One region of the Carnobacterium sp. AT7 genome, then DNA from elsewhere that is predicted to be linked to it. Evidence: predicted binding sites of a transcription regulator. Region 1 holds the regulator's gene; each other region holds the start of a gene.

What was found. Region 1 encodes Rex, which represses fermentation and respiration genes when NADH is low (regulators of the CRP and FNR family bind a similar motif). Its sites were predicted from a motif close to TTGTGAANTANTTCACAA; they were not measured.
Region 2: pflB (formate C-acetyltransferase) is a predicted target of Rex. The motif match lies at 1,533-1,550, and genes of this name have one in related genera.
Region 3: pdhA (pyruvate dehydrogenase (acetyl-transferring) E1 component subunit alpha) is a predicted target of Rex. The motif match lies at 800-817, and genes of this name have one in related genera.
Region 4: CAT7_RS03820 (FMN-binding protein) is a predicted target of Rex. The motif match lies at 1,073-1,090, and genes of this name have one in related genera.

The regions. Positions count from the first base shown of each region.
Region 1 covers NZ_ABHH01000026.1:6,298-8,510, forward strand. The annotation lists T-box leader at 32-268, opposite strand; gene tpx (thiol peroxidase) at 324-815, opposite strand; gene CAT7_RS09305 (redox-sensing transcriptional repressor Rex) at 943-1,608, opposite strand; gene CAT7_RS09310 (amidohydrolase) at 1,762-2,213, opposite strand, start outside.
Region 2 covers NZ_ABHH01000009.1:3,686-5,898, reverse strand. The annotation lists gene pflB (formate C-acetyltransferase) at 1-1,355, opposite strand, end outside; gene parC (DNA topoisomerase IV subunit A) at 1,691-2,213, opposite strand, start outside.
Region 3 covers NZ_ABHH01000008.1:37,141-39,353, reverse strand. The annotation lists partial or broken gene gdhA (NADP-specific glutamate dehydrogenase) at 1-469, shown strand, start outside; gene pdhA (pyruvate dehydrogenase (acetyl-transferring) E1 component subunit alpha) at 1,024-2,133, shown strand; gene CAT7_RS04705 (alpha-ketoacid dehydrogenase subunit beta) at 2,136-2,213, shown strand, end outside.
Region 4 covers NZ_ABHH01000006.1:67,733-69,945, reverse strand. The annotation lists gene CAT7_RS03825 (FAD:protein FMN transferase) at 1-884, opposite strand, end outside; gene CAT7_RS03820 (FMN-binding protein) at 1,107-2,192, shown strand.

The DNA.
Region 1 (2,213 bases):
AAAAAAAGCATCCATCCTAATAATAAATTATTATTAGGACGAATGCTGTTCATTCGCGGTACCACCTATATTGCACACTTTTGTTATCTTCAAAAGTATACCTCTTAGTTCCATTTTTAACGGATCGTTACTCCGAACAAAGTTACTTTACTTTCACCTTGCCAGCTCCCAAGCTACCTTCATTTTACTGTGACTAAGAACTCTCAGCATCTGTTCTATTCTCTCAAAGCCAGCAAATAAAATTACTCCTCTTGTTCATTGCCTTTTATTTTTATATAGTAGCATTAAAAAAGCTATATTTCAATATGCTTCTTACTGTTTTATCAGCGCGCAGCTCTTGCCGCTTTGATAGCTTGATCATAATCGGGCTCGCTAGACATCTCTGAAACAATTTCTTGATAAGTAATTTCGCCTTTAGGGTTGATTACGAACACTGAACGAGCTAACTTTTCTAGCTCTTCCATTACTAAACCATACGCTTCGCCAAATTCTAAATTGCTGTCGTGCAACATTTCCATTGAAATATCTTTTCCAGCACACCAATCAGCTTGTTCTTCTTTGGAATTATTAGAAATCGTAATTAGTTGGACACCCTCTAATTCACTCGCAATTTTATTAAATTCTTTTGCTTGCAACGCACATACTCGCGTATCGATATCTGGTACCACACTGATTAATACCACTTTACCAGCAAAGTCACTTAACTTAATTTGTTCATCTGTTAAATTTCCTGCTTCAAAATCAGGTGCTTTATTGCCAACTTTTGGTTGTACCCCTTTTAATTTATACGGTGTACCTTTTCTCGTTATCTCCATACGAACACTCCCTATTCTATAACTTCTCTTAGAATAGTATACGAAGAATCCTTTTTTAAAGCAATATTCCAGCATAAAATAACGAATCTAATCCGTTCTGCTTTTTCACTTTTTTTCAGCTGTAATCCTAGTCTTCTTCAACTAAGTTAGCCGGGTAAAGAGCTTCATTTTGGTAAACCATGGTAAAAATTTCGCTAGAAAAATCAATATACTTCATTTGAATGTTAACGGGCACTTTTATTCTTCCTGGTGCAAAGTTTAAAATAGAAGTAATACCTGCATCAATCAGTTGTTCCACTACTTCTTGAGATACCTCACTAGGTACAGCACAAATAGCTGTACAAATTTGTTCACTTATAATAAAATCCTTCATTTGTTCCATTGGTAAAATTTGGATACCTGAAATTTCTTTCCCAAATTGACTTGAATCATTATCAAAAGCACCTTTGATGATGATATTTCTTTCTTTTTTAAAGTTATTTCTTAATATCGCTTGTCCAAGGTTTCCAGCTCCGACAAGTACAACATTAATGATATTATTCACATTTAACAATTCACGAAAAACTTCTGTTACATAAACAACTTCATAACCATATCCACTTCTGCCTAATTCACCAAAATGCGAAAAATCACGTCGGATCGTCGCAGAAGGAATTTGTGTCATCTGACTTAATTCTTTTGATTTAACACGCTCTACACCCGCTTCATTCAATTTTTTTAAAGACCGATAATAAATAGGTAGCCTATGAGCCGTTGCATTTGGAATTTGGTGTATCTTGGGATTTAGTTCCACATTTTCTCCTCCTGACATTCAATTTCTTAATTATCATATCATCTTTTAGCGATTAACTCAATATAATTGTGATGTTAATCACAATTATATTGAACAAAAAAAGAAGATGACCCTTATTAGCCATCTTCATAGTAAAACGTACTCTACTACTGATTAATCATTATTTTGAAATACTATCTCGCCACCTATGACGGTCTTTGAAACTTCTATGTCACATAAAAATTCGGTTTTCACTTTAAAAGGGTTCTGTTTTAAAATAGTAAAATCACTTAGATAACCTGATTTTATTTTCCCTCTAGAATTTTTTTTATATCCAGCCGCAGCACTTCCTGTGGTATAGAGAGACAGAGCTTCAAATACTGATAATTCCTCTTCTGGAAAATACCTTTTGGTACTTTCTGTTCCTCTTACAGTTCTTGTAACAGCTGCGTGTATGCCATAAAAAGGATTAGGTATTTCAACTGGAGCATCACTTCCTCCAGCAATAGGAAACCCAGCATCTTTTATACTCTTCCAAGCAAAAACTAATGGCGGATGATTTTCACCTAAAACATCAAGCGCCCAAGGCAAATCACTGCTCATAAATTGCGGCTGTAAATCAAAAA
Region 2 (2,213 bases), on a different contig from region 1:
GGTTGATATTTTGGAGCAACTTGAGCTTTTGATTTTTCATCTACACCTCCATTAATGGCATATAAAAGAGCTTTAGCTACGTTAGCACGTGCTCCGAAGAATTGCATTTGTTTCCCAATACGCATAGCAGATACACAACAAGCGATTCCGTAGTCATCGCCCCATTCTAAGCGCATAATATCGTCATTTTCATATTGAATAGCACTTGAAGAAATAGATGCTTTAGCACAGAACTTCTTGAAGTTTTCTGGCAAACGTGTAGACCATAAAACGGTTAAGTTTGGTTCTGGAGCTGGTCCAAGGTTTGTTAAAGTGTGCAAGAAACGGTAGCTATTTTTTGTAACCATGTGACGTCCATCGTCACCTACACCTGCGATAGCTTCTGTTACCCAAGTTGGATCCCCTGAGAATAAATCATTGTATTCTGGTGTACGTGCAAATTTTACTAAGCGCAATTTCATAATAAAATGGTCTGTGATTTCTTGAGCTTCAACTTCAGTAAGAATGCCATTAGCTAAGTCACGCTCAATATAGATATCAAGAAATGTAGATGTACGTCCTAATGACATTGCTGCTCCATTTTGCTCTTTAACTGCTGCTAAATAGCCTAGATACAACCATTGGAAAGCTTCTTGAGCTGTTTGGGCTGGTTGAGAAATATCAAAGCCGTAAATTCTACCTAACTCAATTAATTCATTTAAAGCACGAATTTGTTCATTTAATTCTTCACGGTCGCGAATAATATCTTCGCTCATTGTGCCGTAACCCTTATTTGCTAAATCGTTTTTCTTTTCTTGAATTAAGCGATTGACACCATATAAGGCTACTCTTCTGTAATCTCCAATGATACGTCCACGTCCATAAGCATCTGGCAGACCTGTAATGATTCCACTACGTCTGGCAGCTCTAATTTCTGGCGTATAAGCATCAAATACTCCTTGATTGTGTGTTTTACGGTAGTCTCTAAAAATATGAGATACTTCTGGATCAATTTCGTAACCATATGATTCAGCAGCTAATTCACTCATGCGAATTCCACCAAAAGGTTGCAAACCACGTTTAAAAGGTTTCTCAGTTTGGAAACCGGCAATGCGTTCCAATTCTTTATTTAAGTAACCAGCATCATGAGATACGATTGTTGAAACTACTTTCGTATCCATATCTAGTACTCCGCCTGCTTCACGTTCCTCCGTATTTAATTCCATAACTTGTTTCCACAATGATTCGGTAGCGGGTGTAGGACCTTCTAAAAATTCATCCGTTCCATCATAAGGGGTATAGTTTTGTTGAATAAAATCGCGTACGTTAATTTCTTCTTGCCACATTTTTCCTTTAAAGCCTTTCCAATTTTCCATAAGTCATTTTCCTCCTTTTATATCTGTTAAACAATTCTAACAGATTCTTCATGCTCATTATAACACGAACTAAAAACAAATCAATTTATTTTCGTCAATAAAATAAAAATAATTATTTAAAAAGATTGATTTGTAGATATTTCAAGGTTTTCATTATTCTGTATTCAATGATATTTTTTGTACTATTTTTCACAAAAAATCAAACTGTACTAGTTTTTAATAAAACAGATAAAAAAAGATGTAGCTGTTAGGCTACACCTTTTTGGTCTTATCATGGTTAATACTAAGGGTATGTCTGTTTTAGCAAACATACCCTTAATTAAACAACATTATTTCTATTTAATCTCATTAGCTAATAAATCTTTTTTAAGCTCAATAGGTGTTCCGTCTGCCACTTCATCTAAAATAAATGATCCATTTGAATAACGGTCACTTATTGAATAGGATTGACTAGATAGTGAGATTTCTTGTCCTTTGGATGTTAGAATTCTATAGTTATCTTCCTTAGACGCTTCAAAAGCGAAAGCCACACGATGCGGATTCTTTTTCAATTCTCTTAAGAGCAGTAACCCTCTCTTAGCTCGTCCAAGCGGTTCGAAATCAAGAATATTCATTTTTTTAACAGAACCTCTTTGAGTTAAAATCATTAATTCGGCTTTGGAAGCTGTGGTATCGACCAACACACCATTTACAACATAGTCACCGTCTTTAAGATTAATTGATTTCACACCTGCAGCTTTTGCACCCACAGTAGGAACCTCATCTAAAGGATAACGTAATCCAAATCCTCTATTAGTGACTAAGAAAACATCTTTTGACAATGGTTTTTCTGTATAGACGATATTTAACAGTTCATCC
Region 3 (2,213 bases), on a different contig from region 1:
ATATTTAACAGATCGTCCAAATGCCACATATGAAACTGGCAGCATTTGGGACTTAGAAGAAAGATATACTGTAGCACTTCCATGTGCGACTCAAAATGAAATTGATGGACCAACAGCTAAAAAAATGGTCAGTCAAGGAGTTGGGGCAGTAGCCGAAGGGGCAAATATGCCTTGTAATTTAGAAGCCATCAAAGAATTCCAAAAAGCTGGCATTGTTTATGGACCAGCAAAAGCTGCAAATGCAGGTGGAGTAGCTGTATCAGCTTTAGAAATGAGTCAAAATAGTCAAAGACTAAGTTGGACATTTGAAGAAGTAGATGAAGAATTGAAAAAAATTATGAAAAACATCTATAGTGAAATAAAAGATACAGCTGAAGCATACAATATGCCTGGCGATTTTGTAGCAGGTGCTAATATTGCTGGATTTACAAAAGTTTCAAAAGCGATGTTGAGCCAAGGAGTTATTTAAATAGTACGAAAAGAAAATCCGTTTAAAAGCGGATTTTTTTTGTTTTTTTAAAATACAATACTGTTTTTTTATTTAGTTATGAATAAAATTTACAAAAAATAAAAGCTGAAAATTCAAAAAGTGGCGGAAAAGTGAACATTTGGTGACAGCTAATCCAAAGAAAATATTTTGTGAAAAGAGATGTATCTAAAAAAATAAAGATAATTTTCAATAAAAAGTAATACAGTTTTTGAAAAATTATATAACAGTTTTGAAGGGGAATCTATTCATTTTTTACAGAAGTCAATTTAAAGTTAAAGTGCTATATAACAAAGTGCTCGAAAAAACAACTAGTGAAATATTTCACTATATGGATTCCTGTATGAATGAAATGCGAGACTTAAATCAGTAGAATAGGGATATTTTTGGTGGTCTAATGTTTAGTTTACTTGCATCTAGTTTGAAAGCGTGTTAAATTTAGATTGTAAAAAATTCTGAGTAATACAGTTTTCAAATCCGTATAAAACAGAATTTTGAAAATATAATTTTGTTATAGAGAGAGGAATGGGTTATACATGGTTAACAAAAAGCAACCGGTAGATTTTGAAGCATTGTTAAGCACAATTGATGCTGCTTTCCCAATGGTACAAATCTTAGATAAGGACGGTAAAGTCGTAAATAAAGATATCATGCCTGATCTATCTGACGATCAACTAGTTGAATTAATGGAAAAAATGGTTTGGTCTAGAATTTTACATGAACGTTCAATGGCTTTAGCTCGTCAAGGACGCTTAGGTTTCTACGCGCCAACAGCTGGACAAGAAGCTTCTCAATTGGCAAGTCATTACGCATTTGTAAAAGAAGATGTGTTATTACCAGGATACCGTGATATTCCTCAATTAATCCAACATGGATTACCTGTTTCAAAAGCCTTTTTATGGTCTCGTGGACATTCTGTAGGAAATGAATACCCAGCTGATTTAAATGCTGTACCACCACAAATCATTATTGGAGCTCAAATTATCCAAGCAATGGGTGTGGGTGTTGGTTTGAAAATACGTGGCAAACAAAACGTTGCTTTCACTTATACTGGTGATGGCGGTTCGTCTCAAGGAGATTTCTACGAAGGTTTGAACTATGCTGGTGCTTATAAAGCTCCTGTAGTATTCTTTGTTCAAAACAACGGCTATGCAATCTCAACACCTCGTCACAAACAAACAGCTGCTACAACATTGGCTCAAAAAGCTGTTGCTGCTGGTATCCCAGGAGTTCAAGTAGATGGTATGGACGCTTTAGCTGTTTATGCTGTTACTAAACAAGCAAGAGAATGGGCTTTAGCTGGAAATGGTCCTGTATTGATTGAAACAATTACTTCTCGTTTTGGTCCTCACTCAACATCAGGTGATGATCCAACACGTTACCGTGACAAAGACAGTTTTGACTACTGGGAACAACGCGATCCATTGATTCGTTTCCGTAACTTCTTAACTGAAAAAGGTTTATGGTCTGAAGAAAAAGAAAATGAATTAATTGAAAAAACTAAAGAAGATATTAAAGCATCTGTTAAAGAAGCTGACCAAGCACCAAAACAAAAAGTTTCTGATTTCTTGAAAAATATGTATGAAACACCAACTCAAGTTATCGCAGAACAAATTGCAACTTTCGAAGCAAAGGAGAGTAAATAAACATGGCACAAAAAACAATGATCGAAGCGATCACTGAAGCGCTAGACCAAGAAATGGAACGCGATCAAGATATTCTGATT
Region 4 (2,213 bases), on a different contig from region 1:
AAAATGCCATGAGACATTTTCACCTCGTTATTTTTTGTAATAAGCAGCGCCTCGATGCCAGGAACGCTGTCAATATAATCGATAGCAGCATTGGAATTATGTCCAAATAACCAGGTAGTCCATAATTCGCCATCAAGCGACTCATCTGAAATGATGGTTATACTGGCTAATTCATTTTCAATCGGATAACCAGTTGTTGAATCAAAAATATGGTGGTATTTTTTTTCAGATACTTTAAGTGATCGTTCATAAATACCAGAGGTAACCACTGATTTGTCTTTTACCAGTACAGCTCCGACTAACTCCCCACGAGTTAATGAAGGTTTTTGAATGCCTACACGCCAATACCCGTCTTCGTATTTTGGATTTTCTCCAATAGTCAAAACATTTCCGCCTAAATCTACAATACCGCTTTCGACACCTTCACTTTGAAAAAACTGTTTAAGCTTATCGGCGAAATAACCTTTTGCTAAGGCACCAAGATCTAATTCCATGCCTTTCTTTGTTAAATAGACCGTTTTTTTAGCGTCATCCAATACAATATCAGTTGGATCAATCAGCTTTAGTCGTTCGTCAATTTCTTTTTGTTTAGGTACATGGGCATCTGCAAAACCAATTTTCCATAGTTTAACGAGCGGTCCAATTGTGATATTAAGTGCAAGTTTTGAAGATAAACTGTAATTTTGACCGAATTGAATCAAATCATATAGTTCTGAATCGACAGAAACTGGCTGTATTCCTGCTTGTTGGTTCACGTACGTTAAAGTGCTTTTAGAATGATTTGCGCTGAAACGTATTTCGTAATCTGCCAGCATGTGTTTAGCTTTTTCCAATAGTTCGGCTGCCATCGGATGTGAAATTGAAAGGTTAATCTTTGTTCCCATAAGGTTGACGCTACTTTGTTCGATTGTTTACACCCACCAATCTATAAATTTAAACTGCCGTACAATGTATATGGTTGCATTTTAACATACTCTAAAAGCTATGTGAGATTTTTCTATAAAAATTTAACAACTTGATTTAAATCAAGTTTTTTATTCTTTTTAAAACATATACTAAGGATGTAAGTTAATTGTGAATTTCATAACAATATCTGGGAGGTTAATATGAATAATCTTAAATCAGGCACGTACAAAGGAAGAGCGACAGGGTATCATGACTATATTACGGTGGATGTGGAAGTAGACGGAGAAAAAATAGTAAAAATCAATTACTCAGAAAATGAAACCCCTAACAAAGGTGGCGTAGCTGTAGCAAAAATGGTCGAAGAAATCATTAAACAACAATCGGTAGAAATTGATACAGTTTCTGGTGCGACCTATGCTTCAGAAGGTACTTTGCGAGCTGTAGATTATGCATTAGGAGTTGCACGCGGAGAACGTGCTCCAATTGATGGCGAGTTTAATGAAAAATCGGGCACGATTGAACACCATTTCACATCCGGAACCTACAGTGGGAACGGAGATGGGTATAAAGGTGAAATTAATCTGAATGTCACTGTGAGTGAAAATAAAATTGAAAAAATTGAGTACCAAGGAAAAGAAACGGCTGATATTGGCGGTAAAGCAATTGAAGATATTATTGCAACAATTTTACGCAGTCAATCTACTCAAGTGGACTCGATTTCTGGCGCAACTTTCTCTTCACGGGGAACACAAGAAGCGTTGGACTATGCTTTAGGGATAGCTAGAGGTGAGATTGATCCCGAAGCTGCACCGAAGTTAGAAGACTTAGAGCCTCGCATCCAGTTTAGAGGGGGATCTTTGACGATTGAACAAATCGAAGCAATTTTAAATACGTTACCAGTTGAAATTACATTTGTTGGACCAGATTTACGTTTCCAATATTTTAATGAAGACCATCACGAATTTCACCGTTCTAAAGCAAGTTTAGGAAGTCACTTTATTGATTGCCATCCGCCACATTTGCGAGAATTTGTTGGCAAATTAGCTGGAGAGCTAGCAGCTGGAACACGTAAGAGTGAGACGCATTGGTTTACACGTAAAGATGACGGCCGTAAAATTTTTATTACCTATCTTCCAGTTACCAATCGCAAAGGTGAGACTATCGGATTTATGGAATACGTCCAAAACGGAACCCCATTTATGAATACAATTGATGAGCCGAACCTTCGTGGTCAATTAAGTGATCCTACTGAGCCAAATCCATTTGCGCGCGAAAAATGGAATTGAATTGACAGCGATAAGAATTCA